2 regions of the Cytobacillus sp. FSL W8-0315 genome follow, and region 2 is predicted to be linked to the other one. Evidence: riboswitches for the same ligand, from Rfam matches in the RefSeq annotation. Region 2 holds a riboswitch; the other holds the start of a gene.
The links. A riboswitch is a leader RNA that binds a small molecule or an ion and turns the genes downstream of it on or off. The one in region 2 is predicted to bind preQ1.

Region 1 (16,661 bases), on a different contig from region 2:
TTAATGACTCTGTTTGTGTTTATTGCAGGGTTTTTCATGAAGCCTTCCGAACCTGTTGAGCTATTTAAATCCTTCGGTGACGGCTTCTGGGTGTATCTTGCTTTTACCATGCAAATGGTGCTCCTCCTAATGACAGGCATGGCGCTTGCTTCAGTTCCTTCTGTACAGCGTATACTTGAAAAGCTGTCCTCAAAAGCGAAGACAGCCAACCAGGCCTACGTGCTGACTTTTCTCGTTTCATCTGCTGCTTATTATATTAACTGGGGCCTTGCTGTTGTCGTTGGCGCCATTATTGCCCGTGAAGTTGGGAAAAGAAATCAGAACGCACACTTCCCCCTATTGGTGGCTGCAGCCTATGCACCAACTGCTCTTTATACGGCTGGTTTATCAAGCTCAATTGGTTTGACTGTTGCGACCAAGGGCCATTTTCTCGAGGAAGCGGCTGGCGTCATCCCCACTTCGGAGACCATTTTCCATCCTGGAACAATTGCGATTTTAATTGCTCTTGTAATGACTATGCCACTTTTCATTGTGCTGATGGCACCCAAAAAAGGCATTATCTCATACGTTCCCCCTAAGGCACCCAAGCAGGACGCTGAACAGAAGGAAGTTTTAAAAACTCCCGCCGGAAAGCTTGAAAGAACACCCTTTCTCGGCATCATTACCGGATTAATCGGGGTAATCTATATCATATTTGAGTTTGTAAACGGGCGTGACCTTGACTTGAATATTATCAATATTGCCTTTTTATCGTTAGGCCTCATCCTTCATAAATCGCTCGTACAATACGCCAATGCTTTTAAAGAAGCGGGTTCTGCCATTTCTCCTATCATTCTGCAATTTCCATTTTACGCCGGGATTATCGCCGTTCTCGGCAGCTCCGGGTTAGCAGAGTCTATAATTAATGGGATGGCATCCATAGCAAGTAAAGACACCTTTGATATATTCACCTATTGGTCCGCCGGTCTCGTCAATATTCTTGCTCCTTCAGGCGGCGGGCAGTGGGCATTGCAGGGGCCGCTTCAAGTGCCTGCCGGTCTCCAGCTTGGTGTGGATCCTGCCATTACGGCTATGGCTGTAGGCTGGGGTGATGCCTGGACGAATCTGATCCAGCCTTTCTGGGCCCTTCCTATACTGAGTGTGGTTGGCCTTCATATTCGTCATATAATGGGCTACTGTGCATTACTGGCCATATGGGTTGGCATAGTTACTACGGTCTTGATGTTTTTTGTATATTGATTAAGAAAAGCCAAGCCTAATCAAGGCTTGGCTTTTTTGGAAAAAGTCTTCTTGTGTTTTTTACAATTTTGGTAGTATGATAGCGTTATTCTGAGATTGAAGTTGGGGAAACAGCATGAAAATAAAAGATTGGGATAAGAATTTAAAAGTAAGGTTATTTGGGGAAGCGCTTATGAATATTACATTCTGGATGTTCTTCCCGTTTTTAACGATTTATTTCGCGGATGAATTCGGAAAAGACAAGGCTGGTTTATTGCTCATTTTTTCTCAGGTATTCTCCGTACTTGCCAACTTAATGGGCGGTTATACAGCTGACCGCTTTGGCCGCAAGAAAATGATGGTTCTCTCTGCATTTGGACAGGGACTTTCATTCATCATTTTTGGATTTGCCAGTTCACCCTGGCTCGATTCTCCGGTGCTTGGCTTTATCTGCTTTGCTTTTGTGGGAATATTCGGTTCATTTTATTGGCCGGCAAGCCAGGCAATGGTTGCAGATGTGGTCGAGGAAAAGGACAGAAGCCAGGTATTTGCTATTTTTTACACTTCAATTAATATTGCAGTTGTGGTGGGTCCCATTTTAGGAGCCATTTTCTATGTCCATTACCGTTTTCAGCTTCTTATGGCCGCCGGCATTATCTGTATCCTATTATCTTTCATCCTTTCCCGGTGGACAAGGGAAACATTGCCAATACAAATACTTATAGAAAGCGGAAATAGTAAATGGCATGCAGTTTTATTAAAGCAAACGAAAGATTATGGCATTATCTTCAGGGACAAAACCTTTCTCCTTTTTATCATAGCAGGTGTTCTGGCTGCACAGACTTTTATGCAGCTTGATCTATTAATACCTGTCTATACAAATGAAGCAGTTCATAATCAGGCGCTTTTTAAATGGAATGACTGGTCCTTTTCTGTTCAGGGAGAACAGGCTTTTGGCATTCTGCTGTCTGAGAACGGCTTCCTCGTAGCCTTATTTACCGTAGCCGTAACGAAAATGATGTTAAAGTACAAGGAAAGAAATGTCTTTATCTTATCATCTCTTACTTATGCAGCAGCCATTATCATGTTAGGGCAAACGCAATGGATATGGGGATTAATTCTGGCTATGGCCGTTTTCACTATGGGTGAATTAATGACAGCCGGCCTTCAGCAGAGCTATGTATCAAAAATTGCTCCAGATCATATGCGGGGCCAGTACTTTGCAGCTGCCTCCCTTCGATTTACAATCGGGAAAACCATTGCACCTATCTCCATTCCGCTTACAGTCTGGATCGGATATGACTGGACATTCTTCATACTGGCGCTGCTGGCTGTTGTAAGTGCGTTTTTGTATTGGCTGATGTTTGCTTTGCCTGAAAGAAATAATGCATCCCATGCCAAACAGGAATCTGTATAAGGTTCCTTTTTAATTATGTCTCCGTCCATAGATGGAGACCCAAGGTTCTCGAGCACGAATTTCAATTCAATAGGTTTCTTTTTGCGAACAGAACAGCTACAATGAAAATGAAGATTCTGACAAAGGAGAATACATAATGAGTCATTTTCAAACGAATTTAGAGAAATACGCAGAGCTTGCCGTAAAAGTTGGTGTAAACGTACAAAAGGGACAGACGCTTGTAATTAACACAACGCTTGATGCAGCTGAACTGGTTCGTACAATTGTTAAAAAGGCCTATGAAGCAGGAGCTCATAACGTAGTTGTGAACTGGAGCGATGATGCGGTCACTCGCACAAAGTACGACTTGGCACCGGATGAGTCTTTCTCCGAATACCCTGAATGGCGTGCGAAGGAAGTCGAAGATTTAGCTGAAAAGGGTGCGGCATTCATGTCAATCGTTTCGGCAAGCCCTGATTTGCTGAAAGGCGTGAAATCAGAACGAATCTCAAGCTTCCAGAAAGCTGCAGGACAGGCGCTGGCAAAATACCGCAAATTCATCCAGTCCGATAAAGTAAGCTGGACAGTCATTGCAGCTCCATCTAAAGCCTGGGCAAACATGGTATTCCCTGACGCACCGGAAGAATCACGTGTGGATATGCTTTGGGAAGCTATATTCAAAGCAACTCGCGCTGATTTGGATAACCCGGTTGAAGCCTGGAAAAAGCATGATGAAACACTTCATGAAAAAGTGGATTATTTGAACAGCAAGCGATATCAGAAGCTTCATTATAAAGCTCCAGGTACAGACCTGACAATCGAGCTTCCAAAAGGCCACTTATGGGTGGGGGCAGGCAGCATAAATGAACAGGGACACGAATTCATGGCTAACATGCCAACTGAAGAAGTATTTACGGTACCTTACAAGACAGGTGTTAACGGCACGGTTTCCAGCACAAAACCTTTAAGCTATGGCGGAAATATCATCGACAAATTCAGCCTGACATTTGAAAACGGCCGTATTATCGATGTGAAGGCCGAAGAAGGCGAAGAGATTCTTAAGCAGCTTGTTGAGACAGATGAAGGCTCCCACTATCTTGGTGAAGTGGCTCTGGTTCCTTTCAACTCGCCAATTTCACAGTCCAACCTGCTTTTCTATAATACTTTATTTGATGAAAATGCTTCAAACCACCTTGCGATCGGCAGTGCGTATGCATTCTGCATTGAAGGCGGCAAGAAAATGTCCAGTGAAGAACTGGCTGAAAACGGCTTGAACGAAAGCTTAACACATGTTGACTTCATGATCGGCTCCGCTGAAATGGATATCGATGGAATTACTGAAGACGGCAACGCTGAACCCGTGTTCAGGAAAGGTGATTGGGCATTTTAAAGCGGAACCGCATTGCCCGGAACGCAGACTAAGTACGCCACGTCCTGTGGCAACGTCTGCATGACCCACATCCTGTGGGCCTCAAGCACAAGACGAGCCTCCCGGAAAGGCGTCCTTTGCCTTTTGGGTGGCTTGCCCGAAATGTGGAGGCGACTGCCCAGGGACGACAGGCATAAGACGGTTCCTGTAAGAAGGCGTTATTCCTTCTGAAAGGAAATGGCTTATGACCCCGAGTCCCTAGGAGCCGGAGCTAGACAAGCTTGTGACCCTGAGGGGGTAGGCTGCTTGCGCTAGACGGTTCTTGAAGTTCAAAGTATAATACTTTGTTATTTTACAAAAAAATCATGCGGTCAATGTGCCGCATGGTTTTTTGTTTTCATCAATACTATTTCACTAACGTTTCCTTCTAAATCAGAAATGAATTCGATGGAATATTTATCTGCCAGGTAGGTGGAAATGGTTTTACCTGACAGCACCTCTTCCCTTACTTCAAGAGGAGTGCCAAACATAGCAGTAATCTCGTCAATGAAAGTTCTCACCCGCTGTCCAGGAATAGAAATTGCGGTTACATTTCCGGTTTCCCGTTCAAAATAATAGCTGATTTCAGGGTACATGACAAAAGGGCTTCCATTTTCAAACCCTTCCTTAATATAATTTGGATCTGACTTCTTAATTTCAGATATGTTTGTGCCAATTGGATAAGGGCTTCCGAGCGGAATTCCCTGTTTGGCTTTTTCAATGGCATCCACGCTGAGTGCCAGGTTTTTAAAAGGATAGTATAGGGCTTCCTCTTTTAACCACAGATTCATCCAGTCGATATCAGAATGATCTTCTTTGTTCAGCTCTATTCGGTCATGCAGGCTCATCGAAAGGGTTTCTTCATTAAATAGCCATGTTGAAATAACCCATCTATCATTCTTATTTTGGGCAGTTTGAAGATACTTCTGATTAATATTTTTTATTTTCGCTTTGGAGGAAGTGACCACTTCTTTTTCTGTATTGATTTTAAGCACTTCTCCATCTTTAATCGCCAGCAGCTGGCCCTTAACCGCATTTTCCCCCTTGGGCTGAAAAATCGAAATGATGGTTTTATTCCTCATTTTCTGAGTGTAAACCTGCTCCTTCGAAGGGTTAAATGACAATTCAGCACTGTTATTCAAAGCTTCCTGTCTATAAGCCTCTTTCGACCCTTTCTCAGCCAGGTAAACTGAGTAATGTCCTGTAAAATAAGAATCGCCTTTCTTCCCTTTCGCACTGTCCTCTTCCAGAATGGTTCTTCTTTCATCTTCAGCATATAGATAAACTGTATATTTCATTTTTCCATCTGTTGCGTCCACCTGGAATAGTGACTTGCCTTCAAGCCAAACAGTATCTTTTTTCTCTTTCCCGACCTCTTGTACAGCTGATGTATTCTGTTCAGCTTCCACTTTATCTTCTTTTTCAAATTTTATTTCTTCTGTATTTAAAGATGCATTTATTTCATTTGAACATCCTGCTATAACGGATGACAGCATGGCAATCATGATCATATTTATTAAACTTTTCATCATATTCTCCCTAATGTTATAAAAACATTTCCATTTAAAGTCAAATGTTACAATTACGTTTCAACTAATTAAGTGTAACAAATAGGGATCGTTTCTACAAACCTATCAATATGCTCATTTTTTTACAAAAACAAGGGTTTCCTCCCGTTTCCTTTATATATGACTCTTCTCCTGCTTTACTTACACGGTTGAATAAAACGCCATATGCCCTATTTATCAGCGTTTTACAGTAAGAGACAAGAGGCCCCGGAATAGTTTCCGGAGCCTAATGCTTATATTTCTGCTGGTGCCGATGCATGTTTTTCGGTCAATAGACTTACAGATACGTATGCAGCAAGTGACAAAGCAATAGGCAATACGACTGTATTCATGCCTAATGCATTTGGATAAAAAGTATGGAATAAAATATACGAAGCAGTTCCGGTTATCATCGAGGCCACAGCCCCATATCTATTTCCCTTAGCCCAATATAGGCCCAGCACAACTGGCCATATGAATGCTGCTTCCAGTCCCCCAAAAGAAAAGAGATTCAGCCAGATCAGCAAATCGGGCGGACTGAGAGCCATGATGCAAACCAGAATTCCAAGCAGGGCTGTAACCGCAAAACTCAGTTTCTTTATGGCAGCTTCTTTGGCATCAGGCTTAATGTAATTAATATAGACATCTTTCACAATCGCCGAGCTGACCAGGAGGAGCAGGGAATCCACTGTTGACATGATGGCAGCCATCGGTGCAGCCAGTACAATTCCCGCAAGCCATGGAGGAAGAACTTCCATGGCAATCAACGGCATAACTTTATCTCCCACTTCAATCCCCGGAAGAATAGGACGGGCAAATACGCCAATTAAATGCATGCCAAGCATGATAAAGCCGACTACTATTGTTCCGATTATAATGGCCCTGTGCATGGCTCTGGCATTTTTATATGACATGGCCCTCACTGCGACCTGAGGAAGGCCTACAACTCCAACTCCCACAAGAATCCAGAATGAGGATACATATAAAGGAGTCAATCCGCCATCAAAGCCAAACGGTGTAATCAGATTCGGATTTTCTGAAGACAGGTCGCTGATAATATTCGGTATTCCTCCACCTGCCACAATAACAGCAACCAGAAGGATCATGGTGCCGATGAACATGATTCCGCCTTGGACAGCATCCGTTACGGCAACAGCACGGAAGCCGCCAATAACCACGTAGACCATAACAGAAGCCGCAAAAATGAATAAAGCAGACAAATAGCTTAATCCTGTCAGTGACTCAATTAATCTTGCTCCGCCAACCCATTGGGCAGCCATGGCAGAAAAAAGGAAAATAATGATGCTGAGAGAGGATAGCCAGACAACCCATCTGCTGTTATATCGTTCTTTTAGGTAATCGATGAGCGTCACAGCATTATACTTTCTTGCTGTGATGGCAAACTTTTTCCCCAGCACCATGAGAACGAAATAACCTGTGACAACCTGTGACATCGCAAGCAGCACCCAGCCAAGCCCCTGTGTGTAAGCAACGCCGGGACCTCCAATGAAACTGCTGGCACTTCCGTAGGTTGCAATCATCGTCATAGCCAGAATAAAACCGCCAAGCTGCCTTCCTCCAAGAAAATAATCCTGCAGGAACGAACTCCCGGTATCAATCTTTCTGCTGGACCATAAGCCTACGAGAAAAATAATAATTAAAAAGATGAGAAGAGGAAAAATTACCTGCCAATTCATTCAGATTCTCCCCCTTCCCCGTTTTCTTCAAACGGCACTTCTTTAAACAGGAACTTAACAGCTGCTGTTACCAGAATCACCATTACGGCAAATCCTGCTGCGCAGCTCCAGAAAAACCAGGCAGGCAACCCCCAAATATATGTATACTCACCAGCAGGCCCAGACCCCATCCCATAGGCAAACCCATACCACCATACAAAATTGAAGAGCACCAGACCAATGCCAATCCACGCCTCTCTCTCTGCGATTTTAAAGCGCGGATCTTTTTTATGTATGCCTTTCTTCATTTTGTCCCCCTTCAGAGCTTTATTATAGTAACGTACCATAAAATACAGAATATTCCCTGAATATAATCCCACTTATGTATATTTTCTGCAACAAAAAAAGCAGATTGCTCTGCCTTTTTGATATTATTTTAAAATTTCACTTTAAGCAAGCTAGGATCTTAACGATTGTCAATTGTCTCCGGGTAAAGGTCATGGTTCATTAAACGGTAATCTGCCATTTTTTCATATTTCGTCCCCGGCTTGCCGTAGTTGCAATACGGATCAATGGAGATTCCGCCACGTGGCGTAAATTTGCCCCAAACCTCAATATAGCGCGGGTCCATTAATTCAATAAGGTCGTTCATAATGATGTTCATGCAGTCTTCATGGAAATCGCCATGATTTCTAAAGCTGAAAAGATATAGCTTTAATGACTTGCTCTCTACCATTTTCTGATCCGGAATATAGCTGATATAGATGGTCGCAAAATCCGGCTGTCCTGTTTTCGGGCAAAGACTCGTAAACTCAGGGCAATTAAACTTTACAAAATAATCGCGGTTTGGATGCTTATTGTCAAAAGCCTCCAGAATATCAGGCGAGTATTCAAAAAGATATTTTGTACCCTGATTTCCCAATAGCGTAATATCCGTTAATTCCTCATCTTTTCTTCCTGACATAAAAAAGCCTCCCTTTATACGATCCCGCTGATCTTAAGAAGAGGTCCAAAAGTACAGCTTAAAAAATAAAAACCATATCCTCTTATGGATATGGTTGATTCTTATAATCAAAGCCATAGTTTTTTATAGAGGGTGAAGCTATGAACCTCTCCCGCTCACACGGGAATATTCGAAATATAATTGTCATTGTTACTATAGAGAAAAAGCCTGTTTCTGTCAATAGGGGCTTCTTTATCTGGTTTTCATTTATTCTTCTATAGTATAATTACGTTAATTTTCTTAGAAAGGTGACATGTTATGTGGAATGAGTTTAAAAAATTTGCCCTGAAGGGAAATGTGCTTGATTTGGCTGTCGGGGTTGTTATCGGAGCTGCCTTCGGAAAGATTGTATCTTCTCTTGTAGATGATATCATCATGCCGCTTGTTGGATTGCTGATGGGCGGAGTTGACTTTACGGATCTGATGGTAAAAGTCGGAGGAGCTGAGGTCAAATACGGTTTATTCATACAGAATGTGGTTGATTTCTTCATCGTGGCATTCTCTATTTTCATCTTTATCAGGATTATCAACAATCGTTTTAAAAAGAAAGAAGAAGCAACACCTGCACCAGCTGTGGATAAAAACGTTGAGCTATTAACGGAAATAAGAGACCTTTTAAAAAACCAATAAATGATGAAACTTATATAATAGTTCTGACGTATATACATATACAAATGATTTTAGGGGAGAAATGAAACAAATGTATGTACAGCAAACCGCAAATAATAGTTATTTGCCTTCTGTTTTACGGGCATTCGCCTTATCATTGGGTATTGCTTTTATCGGAACGATGGCGGGTGTTTTCGTCCCTCCAGCCCTGTTTTTGCCGCTCATGATTCTTGAACTCGGAATGCTGCTTTTCGCTTTCCTGCTTCGCCGCAAAAAGGCCATCGGGTATCCATTCCTTTATGTATTTACATTTATTTCAGGGATGACGACCTATCCGATTGTTGCCCATTACCTGGCTGCCATTGGCCCGAACCCCGTACTGGTCGCACTTGCAGCGACAACGGTTGTGTTTACAGGCCTGGCTGTATACGCTACGACAACCAAGCGGGATTTATCTTTTCTTGGCGGCATGCTGATGGCAGCATTGCTTGCCCTTATTGCAATCTCTATTTTCAGCATCTTCTGGCCGTTAAGCTCTAACGCGATGCTGGCATTCTCCTTCATCGGAGTGCTTGTATTCAGCGGATATGTGCTATTCGATTTCAACCGCATGAAGCATTATGGAGTTTCACCGGAAGAAGTGCCTTTAATGGCTCTTAACCTATACCTTGATTTTATTAACCTGTTCATTAATATTCTTCGTATTTTTGGAATTTTGGGGAGCAGGGACTAAACAGGAGTGCGAACTCCTGTTTTTTTATGTGCAAGCTTCATTTCTTTATTCCTTCAAAAAGATTAGGTATGATCAGAAGTAAATCCGAAAGGCGGGATAATAATGAATTATATTTTGGAAACCCAAAATCCTGATAAAAATATTACACTTGAACAGGCCATTAATGGCCAATATACAATGGCTGTTTTCGTCCGCCATCTTGGCTGACCGGTGTGCAGAGAATATCTTGCGCAGTTGCGCGAGCGCATAAGTGAATTGGAAGCCAGAGGTTTTCAAGTCATTGTCATTGCTCCTTCTAAAGGAACATTCATCAATCAATTCCTTGAGCAATTCGGCCCGTTCCCTTTTCCAATCCTTGGCGATCCATCCCGGGAAGCTTATAGAGGAATGGGACATAAAACAATGCCAAAGTGGAAGCTCCTTTCAAAAGCAGCATTTGGATTTATAACAGGAAAAGTGAAGGGGTTTGTCCCTGATAATGAAAAACAGAAGGAATTTGTCATGAAATCCATGAAGACCCAGGATGTCTACATTCAAGGCGGGACATGGCTTTTCTCGCCACAGGGAAAGATTTTATGGAAGCATATTGATGAATCCCCTGAAAATCACGCAAAGATTGATGATGTTTTAAAGAAAATGGACGAAGTTAAAGCTTGAAAGGCAGTCAATTACTTGGCTGCCTTTCCTTTTGTTAACTCCCATATTTCACGCAAAACCGGCATCTCTTCCATTTCCTTCTCCGTTACAAGATCCCATTGAATCCCGTTTGGTTTTGGATATGGCGTGTTGGTTTTGATCAGTTCCTTTTCAGTGGCAATCCAGTCGACAGTCAGATCATATGGATCCCTCGGGATATCTGCCTCTATCACCTGAGCGCTATTCACTGTTCCAATTACAGGGATTTCTGGATTTCCCAGCTCTCTGATTATCGCATATTCACGGTCGGCATAGCCCTCCCCTTTTCCGACACGCCGCCCATCCCGGTGAAGGCCCACTGATCCGGCAAAAAACAAATCAATTTTCGGCAATTCGGTGAGAGGAACTTCTTTACCATATGAGTGGATATGCTTAAGACTCGCTGCTTTTCGCTCCTCCCCGGCTGGGACCCATTCCGGCTTTACCATAATAAATCCTGCTTTCAGCCTTGGAGTTGGAACCAGCAATGTCTTTCCATCTTTCAAAATTTGTGCACGGACCGGCAGCTGCGGAGAATCAGGATTTACCTTAATTACCTTAGCTTCTTTATATTCAGGCATAGTAAAAACAAATGCAGCCGCTTTTTCAGCTCCTTTGAAATTGGGGATTCTATTTTTTAAAGGAAACGGAAAGCGTCCAAGCTTGTTTTCCTCGAGAAAATTCCATATGTACTCACGGATTTCTTTCTTCGTATTCATTGCGTTTCACTTCCTTTCTTTTATTTTATCCATAAGGGATAAAACTGAATAGAAAAAGAACTTCATTTTTTAAAAGAAATAGGTTTTAAGTCAAGATCTCGTGGTAAACAAATAATGCAAGGCCAATAACAAAACAGAAGGGACTGGTTGACGATGAAAAGCGTAACAGCGACTTCAAGGTTCGTCATTGGCATTGCAAGAAACCAGGGAGGGTTTGCAGAGCGTTCGAAAGGCACTCTCGTCTATAACCGATATATTTAAGATCGGTTCGGCCCTATGCAAATCATAATCCTCAGGTTGTCCGTCATCGGACTTAAAAAAGGTGCAGACCAATCGGTTTGCATCTTTTTTAATGCCTTAAATCCCCTAAAACCCCTCTTCTTTTCTCCCTATCTGCTAAAAAAATTCCTGATCATTGTTTAGACATGTATTTTTTTCACCATAATGGCAAATAAAAGGAGGTTTCTAGATAAATGTCTGAACATGAACAAAAACAAGAATCAACCATGTCCCGGAGGAGATTCATCCGTAATTCCGGGTTAGTTGCCGGCGGTTTGGTAGGAGGCGGCATTCTTGGCGGCTTAATTGGCGCAAACATGAATAAAGACGGTACAGCAACGGAAGAGAATGCCCATACAAACGGGCATGATCAGGTTGCCTATCAGCAGTCACCTTTATATTTCACAAACCCCGAGATATTCGGAATCCTTCAGGCGGCCGTTGAGAGAATTTATCCAAAGGATGAAAATGGCCCTGGCGCTAATGATTTGGATGTTCCATTTTTTATTGACCACCAGCTTGCGGGCTCATGGGGAAACAATACAAGGGAATATATGCAGGGCCCTTTCTTCCCAGGCTCAAACTTTCAGGGTTACCAGTCCCCTTTAAAACGGCATGAAGTCTTTGATGTCGGCCTTGTTGCCCTGCAGACCTACAGCAATGATAAGTTCAATAAGCCTTTCGCTGAACTGGAGGGTGAACAGCAGGATGAAATCCTTACCGCTTTTGAGGAGGATAAAGTAGAGCTCCGGGGTGTTACTTCCAGGACATTTTTTAATATTCTCCGGGCAGCAACTATTGAAGGCGTTTACGCAGATCCTGCCTATGCCGGAAACAAGAATATGGAAGGCTGGAAAATGAAAGACTTTCCTGGCCATCAGATGAGCTATATCAATCAGATTGAGTCTGAAAAATTTGTGAAAATTGAACCAAATAGCCTCCATTCATATACGAAATAGAACTATCTCTTAAGGAAGTGATAAAAAATGGCTAAAACATTGCCTAAAACAGATGCCGTCATTGTAGGAGTTGGATGGGCCGGCGGAATCATTGCGGCTGAACTAGGGAAACAGGGATTAAAAGTGGTCGGCCTGGAGCGGGGAAAAGAGCGCGGTGTCAAGGACTACTATGTTGTCCATGATGAACTTCGCTATGGAATCCGCTATGAATTAATGCAGGACCTTTCAAAAGAAACGATTACCTTCCGTAACCAGGGGAAAGAAAGAGCTCTTCCGATGCGTCAGCTTGGTTCCTTTTTGCTTGGTGAAGGCTTAGGAGGATCCGGTGTCCACTGGAATGGCCATACTTTCCGCTTTTTGCCTTATGACTTCGAAATTAAATCACAGACGGTAAAAAAATATGGAGAAGCAAAGATTAAGGGGCTTCAAGTTCAGGATTGGGGCATTACATACGATGAATTGGAGCCTTATTTCTATGAATTTGAGAAAGCAGCAGGAATTGGCGGTGAAGAAGGTGAGCTAGGGCCAAAGAGAGCGAATCCGTTCCCAAATCCTCCAATGAAGGAAACACCCATTACAGCAAGATTTAAAGAGGCAGCGAAATCATTGGGAATGAAACCTTACCATATGCCATCCGGCAATATGAGCCAGGCATATGAAAATCAATATGGCGCCAAGCTGGCTCCATGTCAGTATTGTGCGTTTTGTGAACGCTTCGGCTGTGAATATGGTGCCAAGGCAGATCCGACCGTTGCCGTCATTCCGTTTGCCAAAGAAACTGGAAATGTGGATATCCGCAACTTTTCGAATGTAACAGAAATTATTCACGACGGCAAAAAAGCAACAGGAGTACGCTATGTGGATGTGCAAACTAAGGAAGAATTCATCCAGCCGGCAGAAATGGTTATTCTGACAAGCTATGTCATGAACAACACCCGCCTGCTGCTGACATCCAAACTGGGGCGTCCATACAATCCTGACACAGGGTCAGGGGTTATTGGAAAGAATTATTGCTACCAGATCCTTCCCGGATCAGCTGGATTTTTTGATGAAGAACAATTTAATACATTCATGGGTGCCGGTGCTCTTGGTGCTACTGTGGATGATTACAATGGAGACAATTTTGACCACTCGGATCTGGGCTTTATCCATGGGGGCTCCATTTCCCTCAACCAATCAGGATACCGTCCGATTCAATATAATATGGTTCCGACTGATACACCGAAATGGGGCAGCAAGTTCAAGGAGAATTCCATTAAGTATTTCACAAGGGCTTTAAGCATTGGGACACAGGGAGCATCCATGCCTGTGCAGCACAATTATATGGACTTAGACCCTTCTTATAAAGATGCCTACGGGCTTCCGCTGTTACGCCTGACATACGATTTCACCGAGCAGGATAAGAATCTTTATAACTATATTGGAAAAATCACCGACAACATCATGAAGGAGATGGGACCATCAAAAATTAATGACCGGCAGCAGCTGGAGCACTATGACATCGTCCCTTATCAGACAACACACAATACCGGCGGCGTGATCATGGGGGCTGAGCCCGAAACATCAGCTGTAAACAACTATCTGCAGATGTGGGATGCAGAAAATGTATTTGTCATTGGCGCATCCGCTTTTCCTCACAACGGAGGTTACAATCCGACAGGAACAGTTGGTGCACTCGCCTACCGTGCTGCTGAAGGAATCATCAAATACAGCAAAGAAGGCGGCCTGCTTGCATAAGAAAGGCGGAAGCGCCTTGCCCACCCCCGAAACCAAAGGGGGCAGGCGCACTTACTCACCTTTTTAAAAATCCACAAAAAGGAGTGAACATCATGGGGCTTTCAAATATCGGAATTCCCGGATTAATTATCATCCTTGTTATTACCTTAATTATCTTTGGTCCTAAAAAGCTTCCGGAAATCGGGTCTGCCTTTGGAAGGACCTTATCAGAATTCAAGAAATCAGCCAGAGAAATTATGAGTGATGATGAGGAACCCGATTCAAAAAAACGTCCAATCGAAACGGCTGACCGGAAGGATAAACCGCTTTAATAGGAGGGTTTAGATTGAAAACGGATGAACAAACCCTTGTAGAGCATTTAACAGATCTAAGAAAAGTGCTGATTCGATCACTGATTTTCTTTATAGCCAGCTTTGCCCTTTGTCTGTTTTTCATCAACAGACTGATCCCTATGCTCGCGAATGATCATGAGCTTGTCATGCTTGGACCGCTGGATGTGATTAAGATGTACACGGGAATTGCAGGAAGCATCAGCCTTGGGCTTTCGCTTCCTTTTATCTCATATCAGGTCTGGCTATTTGTGAGGCCCGCATTAACGGAAAAAGAAAGCAAAGTATCATTGATATTTTTTCCGGCTATTCTCTTCAGCTTTATCGGCGGTCTTTGCTTCGGCTTTTTTATTATATTCCCTGCTATTTATCAGTTTTTAATGCTATTGGGTGAATCACATTTTGCGATGATGATCACTGCCAGGGAATATTTTTCTTTTCTGCTGATGTCGACCATTCCTTTTGGTTTTCTGTTTGAAGTGCCTTTGCTGTTATTGTTTCTGACAACCATCGGCATTGTTACCCCAGTCATGCTCAGCTCGATGCGAAAATACGCTTACTTGATCATGGCTGTTGTATCAGCTCTAATTACACCGCCTGATTTATTTTCACAGATTCTTGTCCTTGTGCCCCTTATCGGGCTATATGAAATTGGCGTTATTATGTCAAAATTAAAATTCAAGAAATTGAAAGCTGTTCAGGAATCTCCATCCAGCGAGATATAAACAAGTTTAGGTTGGCCCCCAAAAGGATATTTAATAAGAAAACGTTCTTTTGGGAGGTCTGTTAAATGAATGAACAGGATCATGTAATCAAACAAGATGGTGAATTGGATACAAAAAATATCAAGAATGTAATGGACAAAATGTCAAATGAAAGGGCCGAAGATATTTTAAGCAATTTCGACGAGTTTAAAAGCTATCTGGCTGAAAGAATCGAGCTTGGCAAAAAGCTGGGATTAAATGAGGAACAGCTTGCGGTAACAGCGGAAAAGGTGGCTGGCTACCTGGCTGAAAATGTGGAGCCAAAAAACCGCGAGGAACAGCTTCTGAAAGAATTATGGAAAGCTGGCAATGATGAAGAGAAGCATAAGCTGGCCCATATGCTTGTACGACTGGCCGAACAGGCTTAATAACAAAGCCGGAATTGCTGTGCATGACAATTCCGGCTTTATTACTTTTTCAGATTTCTATAAAGATTTATAAACTGGTTTGGCTCAGACTTTACTTGAAAAGAGAATAGCCCCCGATTGGTATGAAGATAGAGAAAACCAATTTCGCAATTGGAAGATCTGTATGACATATCCCAAACTTCATCAAGGAGAAATTTATCCGTTGGCGAAAGGATGTGATCCTCAAATAAATGAAGATAAAGTTCCTTTTCAATGTATTGCTGCTGATTCCAATCGATCTTCCGGCTGACTGTTATAAAAGGATGGGAAGCAATGATCCGCACATGAACCTCCATATAAAAAATGATTTGCTTCCATTGAAACATAATGCGGACAGCGATTCAAATGGCTGAACCTTCCCCTATATATTCCTCCAGCAATATCGCATAATAAGTCAGGTCTACCGGCCTGCCGTCTTTCATTACATGCTGGCGCAAAATTCCTTCATGCTTCATTCCTGATTTCTCCATAATCCTCCATGATCCAGGATTGTCTGTAAAAGCAAGGGCATAAATGCGGTTATGGTTCAGCTCTTCGAATCCATATTTAATAACTGCCCTGGCTGCCTCTGTACCATACCCTTTTCCCCAGAACGGCTTGCCGATCCAATAGCCGATTTCTGCTCTTCTGTTTGCATTAGTACCTGTTATATTGATGAGTCCTATTAAGCTATTATCCTCTTTTTTCGTTATGGCGAAAATCGCAATTTTATCGTTTCTCTCTGCTTCCAGGATGCTTGTAATAAACTCCCTTGCTCCCCCTTCCGGATAGGGATGGGGAATATTTAGTGTTGTTTTGGCCACATCATAATCACTGGCATATTCTTCTACCTTGGGTGCATCGTCGTGGGTAAGACTGCGAAGAATTAGGCGGCTGGTTTCAATTAGGTCCATCTCATTGCCTCCTTTTTTGTTTAACAGCAATATTTCTATTCCTTGAAAGAATATCCTTTATTTTTCCAGAAGATTTTTCAGCTTATACAGCAGCTTTTATTTATCTCTAGATACTTTTAATTCTCACACAATTAAAAAAGCACACCACGTATTACAGTAGTGTGCCATTATCTTTTAATTATTCAACCGTCACAGCCAGTTCCCTGATTAATAAAGATGGCGAACCAATATAGCCTGTGGCCATGAACCCCATCGAAAATTCCAGATCTGAGCCGATGGCTTCAATATTATTCAATAGCTCATAGAAGT
Region 2 (16,661 bases):
GGAATATAAAAATGGGAAACTGCTGATCACAGCCCCTGATGGCGAGTACATCTCCCATGTGCCCCCCAACAGTGAGATGGTTGATAAATTAGTAGAAACCTATAATATACAATATACGTTCGCAAACACAGGACCTTATACCCCTTGGATTCTGGGCGGTGTAGTCCTTTTGTTTATAGCCATTGGCATTTACCTGTTTAAGTCAGGAAAAGGCGGAATGGGCGCTACAAATACTATGAAGCAAAGTGTATCTAAGCCAAAGGCCCTTCCTTCCATTTCACTTGAGGATGTTGGCGGAATTCAGGAAGAAATGAAAGAGGAAATCATGCAGACTCTTTCAATTTTAAAAGAACCTGAGCGCTCCCTGAAGATGGGGATTAAGCCGCCAAAGGGAATTCTGTTATACGGGCCTCCTGGAACGGGGAAAACGTTGCTGGCTCAGGCAATCGCTAAAGAGCTTGGAGCTACTTTTTTCTCAACCAGCGGTTCCGGTTTTAATGAATTGTTCGTTGGTGTGGGAGCATCCCGTGTAAGAAATCTTTTCCAAAATGCAAGAAAGCATGCCCCTGCTGTTGTCTTCATTGACGAAGTAGATGCACTGGCAGGCAGAAGAAAGCAGCATGGCGGGGAAGAAAGTGAAAAAACATTAACTGAGCTGCTAGTTCAGCTTGACGGCGGATATTCCAATGATGGAATACTATTTATTGCAGCGACAAACAGGAAGGATATGCTCGATGAAGCCTTCCTCCGTCCTGGGCGTATTGACTTCTCCTTCAATGTCCCTCTTCCGGATACAAAGGGCCGAAGAGAGATTATCAATATTCACACGAAAAATAGATTACTTGCTGAGGATGTCATGACAACACTTGGCGATCTGGCAGAAAGCACTTCTGGATTCTCGGGAGCAGATCTTCATTCCCTTTTTGAAACGGCAAGCCGCAGAGCTGTCCGTAACGGCCAGGAAATTATCTCTAAGGATGATTTGGATTATGCGCTGGATCGGACCATTTTGGGAACTACCACCCGTGCATTGCAGGATCCCGGCACGAAGCAGCGGGTGGCCATACACGAAGCTGGCCATGCTTTAGTGGCTGCTTTAACAAAACCAGGATCCGTCCGAAAAGCAACCATCATTCCCCGAGGTGAAGCTCTTGGTTACGTGGCCCCCATTCAAAAAGAACTTCACTTATCGACAACAAGTGAATTGCTTGATCAAGTTGCCATGATTCTCGCTGGCGGTGTATCAGAACGAATGATTCTTGGCGAGCATAGCATTGGAGTAAGCGGTGACGTAAAACAAGCCAAGCATATCATTGAGCAAATGGTTGATACCGGGTTACTGGATAACGGCTTTGAGCTTACTTTTAACAAAGGTCAAAAAGAAGCAAAAATGCAGGATCTTTTCCAGAAAGCACTGGAAAGATGCGAATTGATCATCGCAAATCATCAGCCTCAATTTGAAACGCTGGTAGAGGCCCTTCTTGAAAAAGAAACTCTTGAAGGCAGTGAAGTCCAGAAGATTGTTGGAGAATTGAAGACTGAAATGGTACTGGCATGATGAGAAACCGGCCCACTATGGGCCGGTTTTTTATAATGGAACTGCGGGTCATTTGTAAATAATCAAATTAACCCATAATAATGTTATGTAAACAAATGGTTCTTTCATATAACCAGAATAAATAAATGTTCCCATATAAAGGATTCTTCCTTTCTTTTGTTTAATTACTAATATTACCTACATAATGGAGGAATGGTTCTTTTGTATGATTTTACAGCTGACTTGATTTTTCACTTTCTGATTATGATCATGATCCCTTTTATCCATAAAATCTCTTCTTATCGGGGGGATTACTGGAAGACTTCTGCCCCGCTTTTATCTGTTCTTTTTTTAGCACTTTTCCTCACTATGACTTTTCCTGTGGAAATTGCAGGCGGTCAGTTTTTTGACTTGAAATTTATTCCTGTTTTTGTCGCCTATTTTTACATTAAGCCCCGTGCAGGCTTCCTGACTATTTTTGCATTGATTTCTTTTAAGGGCTTTTTTTCACCAGGAGATATTTGGATTGCGCTTGTAAATTACACAATAATTTCTGTGCTTTTTTTCTATGCGTCAAAAATCTATAAAAAATGTACATTTAGGCAAAAACTCAGTATAGCAGTTTTATTTTATCTTCCCATTACGATAACCAGGTATGTTATTTTCCTCCAAAAGGATATAAACGAAGACGCTGTATACTTACTATTGTTTTCAGCAGTTTCCATTATGACGCTTTCTATAATCATCTATTTGATTGAAATGAATCTGGTTCAGGAAAATATGATGGAAAAACTGAGAAATGCCGAAAAAATCAATGCAATCAGTCAGCTGGCTGCGTCAGTCGCCCATGAAATTAGGAATCCAATGACTACTGTAAGAGGTTTTCTGCAAATGCTTAAAAATGAAAAAAACCTGACTGCAGATCAAAAGACATTTATTAAAGTTTCTTTGGAAGAGCTGGACAGAACCAATCATATTATTAGTGATTTCCTCTCACTTGCACGCCCGGAAACTTCTGTTGCCAGTAAAGTTTCACTTTCCGGATTATTATTTGAGGTGGCTGATTTTATGCGGCCATATGGACTGATGACAAAGGTTGAAATAAGGACAAGTATTTTTGAAGGCATTTTTATCATGGGTAATCCGAATGAAATAAAGCAATTATTTATAAACTTAATGAAAAATAGTATAGAAGCCATGCCTGATGGCGGTATTCTAGAGGTTTCAGCATTCAAAAGAAATACTACAGCAGATATACAAATTAAAGATGAAGGTGTCGGAATGTCGAAAGAAAAGCTTCAAATGCTCGGTCAGCCCTATTACTCAACGAAAACAAAAGGAACCGGCTTAGGGTTAATGATATCTTTTGACATCATCAATCGTTTGAAAGGAAAATATTTAATAGAGAGCACACAGAATAAAGGAACCAGCTTTACTATTTCGCTGCCTCTATATTACTCGCCTGAAGAGATACGGCAGCCTTCTTTCCAGAACATGTCTGAAGGTCAGCGTATGAATGAGCGTTAACTCCATATTCCCTGAATGGGAATCTTTCCGAAAATAAATGATCGCCAGCACAGGGTAGCTTAATCGTGATGGATCAAATACATTAACTTTAAAAAAAGCCTCCAAAATCTGAAGGCTTTTTTCATTTATCCTCTGCCGGATGCACGGCCTCTTATAAAGTTTACAACAAAGATGATCGCTGCTATTACCAGCAGTATATGAATGATGCCTCCTGCTACTTTAAATATTAATCCGAGTATCCATAATACAAGCAAAATACCTGCTATAGTCCAAAGCATGCAATTCACCCCTTCCTGTTGATTTAATATTTACATACCCCTAACAACCGGGACAAAATCATGAGTAAATGAAAAAAAAAACATTGCCGCACTTTTTACAGTTCTGACAATGTTATGTTTTGCAGTGGATGGATATTATTATTCAGAGAGTATTGCATTTTCCAGTTCTTTTGCAGCAGCCCCGATTGGCAATTTCTTTTAATGAGGATGCTTCACTTTTTTTCAAATCCTTAAGCTTGTGATAAAACGTTTTCCATGCCTGCTCCCTTTTCTCAAAAGAAATAAATGCACCATCTTTGCCATTTCAACAGCAAAATCCATTAACATCTCAGGCATCTTTTTTCTCGGTCATTCTAACCCTTATCATTGTTACAATGATGTATCTCTTTTAAAAAGGTGCCGGACACCCATGCCACACAAGTTCAGTAAGATCATACAAAACCTTCCTGTATTCAGGGAAGTTTTGCTGCATCCTTTTTGCATCACTGCATATACTATATTCACGGTCGCCCACCTCTTCTAACATCGCTTCGTTGCGGGACTAACCAGACCGGAATGTGGGCGGCCACCTTTTAGGATTTAAGCCGTATTTCACCATTGCACCGTTTTATTACACACCATGAACAAAGCTGCAAACCACACCAGGCTTGCAGCTTTTATTTATAGTAAATTATAAAATGGAACTGTGTGAATCACTCTGTGGAAAGATTGCATCTACCTCCAGCGCCTAGCCCCTCGGGTCATAAGCCAAATCACTCCAGAAATCAGGACAAGGAACGCTTCGTCATCGGATACATCGCCCGACCAAAGCTGCTTTGGAAGGTTTCCTGCGTGATTCGTCATATGCCTGTCGGACTTGCACAGGATGTGCCGGCTTCAACGTTCGCCACAGGACGTGGCGGTTTTTAGTTGACGTTTACCCTGATCAAGGAGCTTCCGCTTTAGTTCAAGGACCTTCGTCAATAAGTTCATAGCCTGGAATCAGTTCTGAGAGCGGCACTATTTCTGCTTTCTCTTTATAAACAGGTATATACTCTTTAAGCACATTAACCATCTTTGTACCTGTGATGCCGACATGGCCAATTGCGATAATGCGTTCATTTTTCACCAGTTTTTCTGCAAGTCTGTCAGCCTGTTTTGTAATATGGGCAGTAGTGTATATGTCATCGAAGAAAATATTGTTTTCTACATATGGTACACCGATTTCTTTTGCCAGTTTGCCGACGACGCTTTTGCCGGTTGTTTTGCTGTCAAGATAAAATAATCCGTGTTCTTTGCATACTTTAAGGACAATTCTCATGACCCGCTCATTCTCAGTGGCTCTTGAACCCATATGGTGATTCATCCCGACCGCATGCGGCACTTCTTTGATGGCACTCTCTACCCTGCTGCGGATTTCTTCATCAGTTAAATCTGTTGTGATTGCCCCCGGACCAAGCCAGCTCCTCTTTCCTCTTTTCGGCTCCATTGGCATATGAACGATCACTTCATGTCCATTTTCACTTGCCAGTTCTGCATCTTCTTTTGTCGTTGGCATGAAAGGCATGATGGCAACTGTTAAGGTCACCGGAAGCTCCATCATTTCTGCTGTTCCCTTCATGTTGTTTCCCAGATCGTCAATGACAATCGCCAATTCAGGTTTTAGCGGGGCAGCACTTATGGAATTCCCTATACTTGCGAATGAAAAAATCAATAAAAATATACTGATGAATATTTTCATTTTCCATCCTCCTTTGAGCTAGCATTCCCTGATTCTTTAAAACAGTTCCAATGCAAAAACTGCCAGGAATTGATCCTGGCAGCACTTTATTTTTTATGCATTTTAAATTCAAGGAAAAGCTCGTTATAATAAGCAAGCATTCTTTTTCCCAGGTTCTCATAAACCTCCAGCCGAGCTGTCATTTCTTCATCCGGATAGAATCGTTCATCTGAAATTGTTTCTTCGTCCATATATTTCAGCGCTTCTTTATTCGGCGTTGAATATCCAACGTATTCTGTATTTTGTGCCGCATTTTCCGGGTCAAGGATGAAATTCATAAACTGGTGGGCTGCTTCCGGGTTTTTGGCAGTCTTAGGGATGACCATATTATCAAACCAAAGATTGGAGCCTTCTTCCGGAAGTACATATTCCAGATTATCCTTCTCCCACATGAGTTCCTGAGCCGTGCCGGACCAGACCACCCCAATGCCGGCTTCATCATTTTCCATCAGCATTCTGATTTCATCACCGACAATGGCTTTAATGTTAGGAGTAAGACTATCGAGCTTTTGTTTAGCTTCGACCAAATGGTCTCTATTTTTGTCATTCAGCGAATAATGGAGACTGTTGAGACCCATGCCCATTACTTCCCTTGCCCCATCTATCAGCAGGATCTGGTTCTTTAATTCAGGGTCCCATAAATCATTCCAGCTTGTGATTTTTTTATCTCCTAAAATATCGGTGTTATAAAGAATTCCGACAGTACCCCAGAAATAGGGAATTGAATATTCATTCCCGGGATCAAAAGGCAGGTCCATAAAACGCTGATCGATATATTTCAGGTTCGGAATTTTTGAATGATCAACCGGCAAAAGCAGGTCTTCCTCTTTCATTTTTTCAATCGCATATTCAGATGGAACAGCAATATCATAAGCTGTGCCACCCTGTTCAATTTTCGTCATCATCGCTTCATTGGAATCGAATGTCTCATAGATGACTTTTATGCCTGTTTCCTGTTCGAATTTGTCCACCAAGTCTGCATCTATATAGTCGCCCCAATTAAAAATGGTCAAAGTATTTCCGCTTGTGTAGCCCTGGGAGGAATTCAGCCCTGAAGCGATGTACAATAAGGCAAATGAAACAATTAATACCGCGGCGAGTGCCTGAACAAGCTTCTTCATTGCCTTACCCCCATTCCATTCGGCTTATCATTTCGTTTCGTAATAAAGTAATAGCCTATTACCAGAATGATTGTAAATAGGAAAAGCAAAGCAGATAAAGCATTAATATTTAAAGAAACTCCCCGTCTTGCCAGTGAATAAATCTCAACAGACAAAGTGGTAAAGCCGTTGCCTGTAACAAAGAAAGTTACCGCAAAATCATCCAGGGAATACGTCAGGGCCATAAAAAAGCCAGCGAAAATTCCAGGAGTAATATAAGGGAGAATGACTTTGGTCAGCACATCGAATCTGCTTGCCCCAAGATCCATGGCTGCATAAATCATGGACGTGCTCATTTCTTCTATTTTAGGCAAAACCATCAGCACAACAATCGGTACACTAAAGGCTATGTGAGCAAGCAAAACAGATACAAATCCAAGCTTAAGTCCGATCATTGTAAACAGAATCAAAAACGAGGCGCCTATAATGACATCCGGACTGACAATCAGCACATTATTCAGTGACAGGAGCGTATTTTTCACTCTGCGTTTTCTAGCATAGGCAATGGCTAGTCCTCCAGCCACTCCAATAATGGTCGAAATCGCTGCAGATAAAAGGGCAATAATAATGGTGTTAAGGACAATGATGAGTAATCGGGCATCAGCAAACAGCTCCCGATACCAATCCAGGGTGAAACCTTCGAATTGATACATGGTCCCTCCGCTGTTGAATGAATAAAATATCAAGTAAAAGATCGGGGCGTACAGGATGATAAAGATAAGTGCCAAATAAATCGCCGGCCATTTCCTGTTCTTTTTCATTATAGGATCCCCCGCTTTCTTCTGCCTGTCAGCACCATAATGAACACCATTGCGATAATCAGAAATACGGCAATGGTCGAGCCCATTCCCCAGTCCTGTGTCACAAGGAAATGCTGTTCAATGGCTGTTCCAAGAGTGATGACACGGTTTCCTGCAATCAGCCTTGTCAGCATGAATAATGACAGTGCAGGGATAAAGACGATCTGGCATCCCGATTTCACGCCATCAAGTGTCAAAGGAAAAATTACGCGTTTAAATGTTACCCAGGAAGACCCGCCTAAATCATTGCTGGCATCAAGAAGGGTTGGATTCAGTTCATTCAGAGAATTAAATATCGGCAAAATCATGAAAGGAAGAAAGATGTATACTGACACAAAGATAAAGCTGAAATCAGTGAACAGAATTTGCCTGCCCCCTATTCCCATTGCATCCAAAAAGCTATTGGCTGCACCATATGTTCCAAAGATACCCAGGAATGCATAGGCTTTTAAAAGCAAATTAATCCACGATGGCAGTATAATTAATAAGAGCCACAGCTGCTTATGTTTCGTCTTAGTAAGCAAATAAGCTGTCGGATAAGCGATCAGCAATGAAAATAACGTTATTAAAAAGGCATACCAAAAGGAGCTTAAAGTCATTTTTAAATAAACGGGTGTAAAGAACTTTCTATAATTCTCCAAAGTGAAGTGCCCTTCAATATCAAAAAACGAATAATACAGAACAAGAAGCAATGGCGCTACTACAAAGAGAGCAATCCAAAGGACATAAGGAATTAAATAAAAGTTGCGGGAATTAGTTCTCATGGCTTTCCTCTTCATAAGCTTCAAGACGCTTATCAAATTCCTCTTCTGTTTCCCCGTGCCTCATGACGTGTATTGCTTCGGGATCGAAATGAAGGCCAATTTGATCCCCGACTGTCGCCTTTTTCGTTGAATGGACCAGCCACTCATTGCCATCGCTGTCATAGCAGCTGATTTCATAATGGACTCCCCTAAAGAGCTGGGAGTCAACTTGTACCTTCAGTTTCCCATCTTCCGGTGCGGTAATAGCCAGGTCTTCAGGGCGGATGACGATCTCAACATCTTCGTTTGGCTCAAAGCCCCCATCAACACACTCAAATAATTTGCCGGCAAACTTCACCAGATAGTCTTGGATCATCGTTCCAGCAACGATATTTGATTCCCCAATAAAATCTGCTACGAAACGATTGATCGGCTCATCATAAATATCAGTAGGAGTTCCGCTTTGCTCGATGCTTCCGCTGTTAAGTACGAAAATTTCATCTGACATGGCTAATGCTTCTTCCTGGTCATGTGTGACGAAAATAAACGTAATGCCCAGATTTCTCTGCAGTTCCCTCAGCTCATATTGCATTTCGGTCCGCAGCTTTAAATCAAGTGCGGATAAAGGTTCATCAAGGAGAATAACCTCTGGTTCATTGACAATGGCACGCGCGATGGCAACACGCTGGCGCTGTCCACCTGACATTTCTTTGATTTCACGATTTTCGTAGCCTTCAAGGTTTACAAATCTTAGCGCTTCCTTTACTTTCCTCTCAATATCGGCATTCTTCATTTTTTTGATTTTTAAACCGAATGCAATATTTTCATACACATTCAAATGCGGAAATAGAGCGTAATCCTGAAAAACGGTGTTTACTTGCCTTTTGTTGGCTGGAACATTATTTATTATTCGCCCATTAAAATAAATGTCCCCTTCGGAAGGTTCAGTAAATCCGGCAATCAATCGCAATATGGTCGTTTTCCCGCAGCCCGATGGCCCTAAAAGGGTATAGAACTTCCCGCGCTCAATTTCAAAGCTGACATTTTTTAAAACTGGCGGATCATTATCATATCTTTTTGTAACGGAATTAAATCGAATAATGGTGTTATCTGTCATCTAACTCTCCCTATCTATAGAAATTTACAGCACTAATGTATTGTTAAGTTCAAACGTATAATATCATAAATTTCTCGGAATCTGTCATAAATTGTTGAACATCCTTTACAAAAAAAACCGCACCAATTGGTGCGGGATTAGCAGATACTACACTCCCCGCTTATTGCCCCATACATATGTATGCAGCTGCGGAAGTACTTTAACATCTGTCAAATCATTGTCATGTATCGTTTTTTCAATGAGCCAATCATATTTGTCAAGCAGTTTCTGCAATAAATTTCGGTCGTCAGCTGTAACAGTGTCATCATTTCCCACCTGCAGATAAAACGGAACACCGGGATAGCGCTTATGAATGTTTTTAGCGTATTCATAATCCTTATCATCAAAAACAACAATCTTCAGTGAGACCTGCTGTTCTGCCTTTCTTTTGGTCTGAAGATTATTCACAATATAACCGAGCACATCGAAGTCTGTTTTCATGCCTGAGCTCGGCGGTTTTGGGGATAGGGTCAGTTCATCAATTTCATAAAACCAATCCTGCCAGCGGCTCCCCTGTGTTTCCAGGCAGATCTTAATTTTTTCTGCTTTGAGCAAAGAAATGAGTTCACTCAAATTTTTTAAAAGTGCAGGATTACCCCCGGATATGGTCACAAAGGAAAATCCATCCCCACCCAGCTCTTTAAGCTCTTTCCAAATTTCATCCGGTTCCATTTGGCGGATGCTGTCTTTCGCACTTCCATCCCAGGTAAAGGATGAATCACACCAGCTGCATGAATAATCACATCCTGCTGTACGGACGAACATCGTTTTCTGGCCGATCACCATTCCTTCACCCTGAATGGTTGGTCCGAATATTTCGAGAACAGGAATCTTACTCAACCTCCATCCACTCCCTTCTTGCTTCCGCATAGCTTGTAGGAGTTTCAAAAAGGCGCACAAATTCTACTCTTGCACCAACATATTGCTCTTTTCTGTTTTGGAGGCTTTGTGCCATTTTTTCATAAATCCAGACAACCATATTCTCTGCTGTCGTATTCATTGGCGGCAGCGTTTCATTCAGATACTTGTGGTCAAGGAATATTTCAATTTCGTTTTTCCAAATTTTTTTAATGTCGCCGAAATCAATCATTAATCCTCTGTCATCCACGAATCCGCTTATGCCAAAAATCACCTTGTAGGTGTGCCCATGCAGGTTTTTGCATTTGCCTTCATAGCAATGCAGATGATGGGCTGAATCAAAAGTGAATTCCTTGCTGACCATTACACGCTTATGGTGGTATTTCAGCTGATCGGGTTTGATATCCTCATTTATCTTCTGCAGTTTATCAACAATCCTGAAACCGTACATGGCTTAAAGCTCCTCCTTTTCCTTGAGGTATTCTTCAAGGCCATTTTTCCTTAAATGGCATGCTGGACACTCACCGCAGCCATCAGCCGGAATTCCGTTATAGCATGTCAGTGTTTTCTCACGCACATAATCAAGGGCATTTAATTCATCTGCCAGCTTCCATGTCTCTGCTTTGTTGAGCCACATTAATGGTGTATGGATCACAAACTGTTCATCCATTGATAGATTAAGGGTGACATTCAATGATTTTATAAAAATATCCCTGCAGTCTGGGTAGCCGCTGAAATCTGTTTCACACACCCCGGTTATAATATGCTTTGCATTAATCTGACTGGCCAGCACACCAGCAAATGACAGGAATAAAAGGTTTCTCCCAGGCACAAATGTGGATGGAAGCCCGCCTTCCTCCCCATCCTTTACTTTAATCTCATCACGGGTTAGTGCATTTGGTGCCAGCTGATTCAATAGGGACATATCTAGAATGTGGTGCCTGATCCCCAGTTCCTTTGCTATTTGCTGTGCACATTCGATCTCCAGCTTATGACGCTGATTATAATTAAAAGTGACGGCTTCCACTTCTTCAAAACGTTCCTTTGCCCAGAATAAGCAAGTTGTACTATCCTGACCGCCACTGAACACAACGAGTGCTTTATCATTTTTCATATAAAAATTCTCCTTTAAATAGAAAAACAGGACCACTAAGAAAGCAGACCTGTTTTCCTTAGTTTTTTAAAGAGGGTAGCTAGAACCTCTACCGTGTACACGGATTTAGCTATTGAACTATCAGTTTATATTATCATCTTTATTGGCTTTTTAGAAGGCTTAAATTTATACAGTAAAAAAGTTTTATTATTCAAAATCGCGGGAAAGTAATAATGCAGCGCCAATTTCATAAGGAGGGACTGAAGCCATGATCAGGTTTACATCGACTTCACGCTATTCCTTTGGCATTGCAAAAAAAGGGACATTTATAAGAAGGTCTGCAGGAATGAATATTCAGGATAGGTCTACTCTGATGCGTCTGGGACTGCTGCAATAATCGGAACCGGCAAAAAAGGTGCAGCTATTGCTTGCACCTTTTTTGCGTTTTAATTTTCTGAATCGGCTTCCAGGAGGTCCCACGCTGTTATGATGCCTTTTGGTTTTTCGGTCGGCTTTCCGTTCTCGGTAACTATGATCCCTTCAAGCTTTTCATTTTTATTTCGGCAGTCCTCAAACATATCCTCTAATTCAAAGATAGATGTATGTTTGCCTGCAAACGAGATTTGATACTTTGATTTCTTGCTGAAAAGCTCTTTAATTCTCACCTTTTTCAACTGGATTGTTTCTTCTGTAAAGTGCTCTGCCATCCATTTCACGATATCTGCCGAAGTTAATAGCCATGAGTATTCCTCTTTTCTCGAGTAAATGGGGAATTGGGAGTGTGAAAATTTATTAATTATGGCCAGTACATCCGTTAGCTTGCCATCTTCATAAAAATAAAATACCGGAGTTGCAGCTATGGAAAGTGCGGTTTTTGGCTTTTCAAAATGGCCGGCAATCCTTTCAATCTTTTCTACCGTCTCGAGATGAGGCTCCGCAATATAATAATCAAGGTCTATTTTTTCATGGACAATGGCATTTCGCAGCTTGGCAAACTGATGCAAATCATCTTCATATAATCGAATCAGCGAATGATTTTTCTGTATTTCTATAAGTTTATAAAATCTATCTGTTCTGGCGTTTTTAGCAGATTGTTTTAAGGCTTTGTGAATACGGTTAAAGGCAGCCTCAAATCTTTCTGATAAGTTCATTTCTAAATCTGCTTCCAATATGATCTCTCCCTAAATGGTGATGTACCTCCTCTATTCCCAAAATGATGGACAAACTAAACTTTGAAGATATTGGTACGCCTTCTAGCAGAATAATTTGCACAAATAGAATTTTCAGTCTATTATATAATATTATATTCTTCTGCTAAGGACATTGCATAAATATATAACATTACTAATAAATGTTTTTCAATCAAGCATTAGAAGACATGATTTTCCCTTTTTTCAGAAAGAATAATGAATGAAATTCTTTTGAATAAAAATGAAGATTTATTATTACCAAATAATATTTTATTCCTCAGTACAAACAAATTTACTGCGAAAGCTGGTGAAATGATGAGATACACCCTTCACCCATTAGGGGATGATGCTGTTCTTGTTGAGCTTGGGAAAGAAATCAGCAAGGAAACTCATCAGAAAGTTCAGTCGCTGACTGCCTTTCTTGAAAAGTACCCTCCCGAATGGATGATTGAATACATACCTGCTTACACAACTGTAACCATGTTTTATAATCCATTTAAGGCCTATCAGCTTTCAAATGGCCAGCTCCCGTTTAATTTCGTGTGTTCACTGATTAAACCGCTTATTGAAGAGATGACGGAAAATAATATGCCGGAACCTGAAATTGTTGAAATCCCGGTATGCTATGGAGGAGAATTTGGGCCGGATCTTGATTTTGTGGCAGAGCATAATGGGATTACCCCCGAAGAAGTTATTGAATTTCACTCCTCAGGCAGCTACCTGGTCTATATGATTGGATTTGCACCAGGATTCCCTTTTATTGGCGGAATGTCAGAACAAATTGCCGCACCAAGACGGGATACGCCGCGTCTAAAGATTCCCGAGAGAACAGTGGGGATTGCCGGGATGCAGACGGGTATTTACCCCATCGAGACGCCAGGCGGCTGGCAGCTGATTGGGCGTACTCCTGTTAAATTGTTTCGGCCGACGGATGACTCCCCTACCCTACTCAAAGCAGGCGACCAAATCAAATTCAAGCCAATCAGTCTGGAAGAATACCATCATTGGGAGGAGACGGAACAATGATTAACGTTTTAAAGCCTGGACTCCTTTCTAGCATTCAGGACCTGGGGAGAACCGGCTATCAAAAGTTTGGCGTGATTTCCAGCGGGGCCATGGACCCATTTTCACACCGGATGGCCAATCTGCTGGCTGGAAACGAAGAAAATGATCCTGTTTTAGAAATAACGATGATGGGTCCAATTTTAACATTTGAAAAAGATACCCTCATTTCGATTTGCGGCGGTGACCTTTCCCCTTCCATCAATGGCCAGCCTGTTCGGACATGGAGATCCGTTTTTGTGAAAAAAGGCAGTGAACTTAAATTCGGCCGGTGCCGTAAAGGGTGCCGAGCCTATCTGGCTGCTGCGGGCGGATTTGCCGTACCTGATGTAATGAACAGCAAATCCACCTACCTGCGTGCAGGAATTGGCGGTTATAAAGGCAGAGCATTAAAGTCAGGAGACCTGCTGGAAACCGGCAAACCTTCTCTCCAATCATTGAAAATAACGGAGTATTTGACAAAACAGATTCTTGATAGGACTTTTGTTGAAAACGACTGGGGTATTGCATCAGAACTCATACCGGACACAGCGGCAAATCCAGAAATCAGAATAACAAGGGGCCGCCAATTTGATTTATTTTCCGAAGCAAGCCAGGTTCAGCTTTTCAAACATGCCTTTGAAGTTACCTCACAATCGGACAGGATGGGATATAGACTGAAAGGCCCTGCTCTTTCGCTGTCAGAACATGCTGAGCAAATATCTGAAGCCGTAAATTTTGGTTCCATTCAAGTTCCTCCGGATGGAAATCCGATTGTATTGCTGGCTGACCGGCAAACAACTGGAGGTTATCCAAAAATTGGACAGGTTGCTGCTGTCGACCTCCCCCTTCTGGCGCAGGCCAAACCCGGAGACTCCTTAAGTTTTGCAGAAATATCAAATGAACAGGCGCAGCAGTTATTAATTAATAGAGAAATGAAATTAAGGGAATTAAAGCAAGGCATATTTTTAAAAACAAGAGGAGGAAATTAAGATGCACATTGTAGACATTAATTGTGATATGGGAGAAAGCTTTGGTTCATACAAGATGGGGAGCGATGAGGAAATACTTGATTATATTACTTCTGCCAATATTGCATGCGGCTTTCATGCCGGCGACCCTGCGACCATGCGAAAAACAGTTAAGATGGCACTTGAGAAGAATGTTGGCCTGGGTGTCCATCCGGGACTCCAGGATCTGCATGGATTCGGCCGGAGGGATATAAACATAACCCCTCAGGAAGCTTATGACTTAGTGGTCTATCAAATTGGTGCTTTGTATGCCTTTGTTAAATCTGAAGGCGGAAAGCTTCAGCATGTAAAACCGCACGGTGCATTATTCAACATGGCCTCAAAAAGCGCACCATTATCAGAAGCAATCGCAGAAGCGGTTTATAAAGTGGATCCTGAACTGATTCTTTTCGGGCTCTCAGGAAGCGAATTAGTAAAAGCCGGCAGGAAAATTGGACTCCGCTCTGCAAATGAGGTGTTCTCAGACCGCACGTACCAGGAGGATGGAACTCTTACTTCAAGAAGGGAACACAATGCACTTATTACAGATCATAGCGAAGCTGTAAATCAGGTAATCCGCATGGTCAAGGAAGGAAAGGTTCATTCTGTCCAGGGTACTGACGTTTCCATTGAGGCCAATACGATATGCATCCATGGTGACGGGGAAAGCGCACTTGAATTTGCCCAATATATTCCGAAGGCACTGAATGAAGCAGGAATCCAGGTAGCGAAAATCAGCGAGTTTTTGAAATAAAACCGATATTCGTGGAAGTAATGAAAAGTTGGTGCCCCTTTAAGGAGACTTATTTATCTTGCGGGGATTCCGATGTTCTCATCGGGTTGAAATAGTGCATATGAGGTTTTAAAAAATAGCGTGCAGGCTTTTAGGGGCGATTGTCGGGAATAGTTCTGTTGAAGAAGAATACTCTAGCGCGAATGGAACTCAATCATTACAAATAGTGCTGATGCAAGGTAAAAGAAGCACGAAAGATAACCACAAATAGAATTATTGGGGGAAAATGAATGAAAAAGCAATCTAATGCCAGTCTTTTGCTGGGTGCGGCATTCCTTATGGCCACTTCTGCCATTGGACCAGGCTTTCTGACACAAACGACAGTATTTACAGAAACCCTGCTTGCGAGTTTTGGATTTGTAATTTTAATTTCTATTATTATCGATATTGGGGCACAGATGAATATCTGGCGAATCATAGCCGTTTCTGAAAAGCGCGCACAGGATATTGCCAACGATGTCCTTCCGGGAATGGGATATTTCCTTGCTGCCCTGATTGTCATGGGCGGTCTTGCTTTTAATATTGGGAATATTGCCGGTGCCGGGTTAGGTACAAATGTTATTTTCGGTATATCCCCTGAATTGGGCGCCCTTCTAAGCGGAATTTTGGCAATCGGCATCTTTCTTGTAAAAGAAGCGGGCAGATTAATGGACCGTTTCACACAGATTTTAGGATTTGTCATGATTGGATTAACTCTTTATGTAATGTTTACTGCACAGCCTCCTGTTGGTGAAGCTGTTGTCAAAACGTTCGTGCCGGATAAAATTGATATTCTGGCCATTATTACACTAGTCGGCGGAACGGTTGGCGGTTATATTACCTTCGCTGGCGGGCATCGTTTAATTGATGCTGGAGTCAAAGGAAAAGAAGCTCTGCCGGAAGTCACAAAGAGCTCTGTCAGTGCAATCGGGATTGCTTCCATTATGCGTATCTTCCTGTTCCTTGCCGCACTGGGTGTGGTTTCACAGGGCCTTGCACTCGATCCATCCAACCCTCCTGCTTCTGTCTTCCAGCTGGCAGCGGGGAATATTGGATATAAGATGTTTGGAGTAGTTATGTGGGCAGCTGCCATAACTTCTGTTGTCGGTGCAGCTTATACATCGGTCTCATTCATTCGGACATTGAGCCCTGCTGTCGAGAAATATCATAAATGGGTCATTGTCGGTTTTATCGCCATTTCTACATTTGTTTTTGTTTTGATTGGAAAACCGGTAAAAATATTGGTTTTAGTTGGTTCATTAAACGGGCTTATCCTGCCGATTGCACTAGGTGTAATGCTGATTGCTGCCTATAAAACCAAAATTGTCGGTGATTATAAACATCCCCTTTGGATGACGATTTTCGGAGTCATTATCGTGATAGCCATGTCTTACATGGGGGTTTATTCATTAATCAATGGTATCCCCGAGCTATTTAAATAAGCATGAAAGGAGATTTTCATATGATCACCCCTTCTCAATTGAATCCCGAAGAGGCGCGCAAATTAATCCGTGTAAAGGATTGGGATGATCCAACTGCAGGAATGGCTAATGGCTTTATTCAAGCTAATCTGGCTATATTGCCAAAGGAGCTGGCCTTTGAATTTCTGCTCTTCTGCCAGCGTAATCCTAAATCATGTCCAATCATTGATGTGACTGAACCAGGTTCACCAGTGCCAATGCTGTCAGCTCCAAATGCTGATATTAGAACCGACCTGCCAAAATACAGGGTATATAA

Region 1: linked by a shared signal. The riboswitch ahead of queF (preQ(1) synthase) and the one ahead of queC (7-cyano-7-deazaguanine synthase QueC) in region 2 are both predicted to bind preQ1.

The regions. Positions count from the first base shown of each region.
Region 1 covers NZ_JBBOOC010000003.1:154,309-170,969, reverse strand. Annotated here, with positions in the region: gene MKY20_RS26610 (short-chain fatty acid transporter) at 1-1,239, shown strand, start outside; gene MKY20_RS26605 (MDR family MFS transporter) at 1,355-2,635, shown strand; gene MKY20_RS26600 (aminopeptidase) at 2,772-4,004, shown strand; gene MKY20_RS26595 (hypothetical protein) at 4,355-5,551, opposite strand; gene panF (sodium/pantothenate symporter) at 5,824-7,266, opposite strand; gene MKY20_RS26585 (YhdT family protein) at 7,263-7,553, opposite strand; gene queF (preQ(1) synthase) at 7,712-8,209, opposite strand; PreQ1 riboswitch class I at 8,319-8,364, opposite strand; gene mscL (large conductance mechanosensitive channel protein MscL) at 8,507-8,878, shown strand; gene MKY20_RS26570 (Bax inhibitor-1/YccA family protein) at 8,949-9,590, shown strand; gene MKY20_RS26565 (peroxiredoxin-like family protein) at 9,801-10,247, shown strand; gene MKY20_RS26560 (5-formyltetrahydrofolate cyclo-ligase) at 10,259-10,984, opposite strand; gene MKY20_RS26555 (gluconate 2-dehydrogenase subunit 3 family protein) at 11,458-12,222, shown strand; gene MKY20_RS26550 (GMC family oxidoreductase) at 12,250-13,959, shown strand; gene tatA (twin-arginine translocase TatA/TatE family subunit) at 14,052-14,270, shown strand; gene tatC (twin-arginine translocase subunit TatC) at 14,285-15,013, shown strand; gene MKY20_RS26535 (DUF3243 domain-containing protein) at 15,079-15,420, shown strand; gene MKY20_RS26530 (hypothetical protein) at 15,462-15,743, opposite strand; gene MKY20_RS26525 (GNAT family N-acetyltransferase) at 15,801-16,352, opposite strand; gene MKY20_RS26520 (TldD/PmbA family protein) at 16,531-16,661, opposite strand, start outside.
Region 2 covers NZ_JBBOOC010000001.1:3,400,132-3,416,792, reverse strand. Annotated here, with positions in the region: gene MKY20_RS17445 (AAA family ATPase) at 1-1,558, shown strand, start outside; gene MKY20_RS17440 (ATP-binding protein) at 1,760-3,064, shown strand; gene MKY20_RS17435 (lmo0937 family membrane protein) at 3,190-3,342, opposite strand; gene MKY20_RS17430 (divergent polysaccharide deacetylase family protein) at 4,289-5,062, opposite strand; gene MKY20_RS17425 (ABC transporter substrate-binding protein) at 5,149-6,222, opposite strand; gene MKY20_RS17420 (ABC transporter permease) at 6,219-7,022, opposite strand; gene MKY20_RS17415 (ABC transporter permease) at 7,022-7,825, opposite strand; gene MKY20_RS17410 (ABC transporter ATP-binding protein) at 7,815-8,921, opposite strand; gene queE (7-carboxy-7-deazaguanine synthase QueE) at 9,069-9,800, opposite strand; gene queD (6-carboxytetrahydropterin synthase QueD) at 9,793-10,269, opposite strand; gene queC (7-cyano-7-deazaguanine synthase QueC) at 10,273-10,932, opposite strand; PreQ1 riboswitch class I at 10,985-11,027, opposite strand; gene MKY20_RS17390 (hypothetical protein) at 11,180-11,308, shown strand; gene MKY20_RS17385 (CBS domain-containing protein) at 11,358-12,080, opposite strand; gene pxpB (5-oxoprolinase subunit PxpB) at 12,417-13,127, shown strand; gene MKY20_RS17375 (5-oxoprolinase subunit C family protein) at 13,124-14,134, shown strand; gene MKY20_RS17370 (LamB/YcsF family protein) at 14,136-14,906, shown strand; gene MKY20_RS17365 (NRAMP family divalent metal transporter) at 15,176-16,366, shown strand; gene MKY20_RS17360 (putative hydro-lyase) at 16,387-16,661, shown strand, end outside.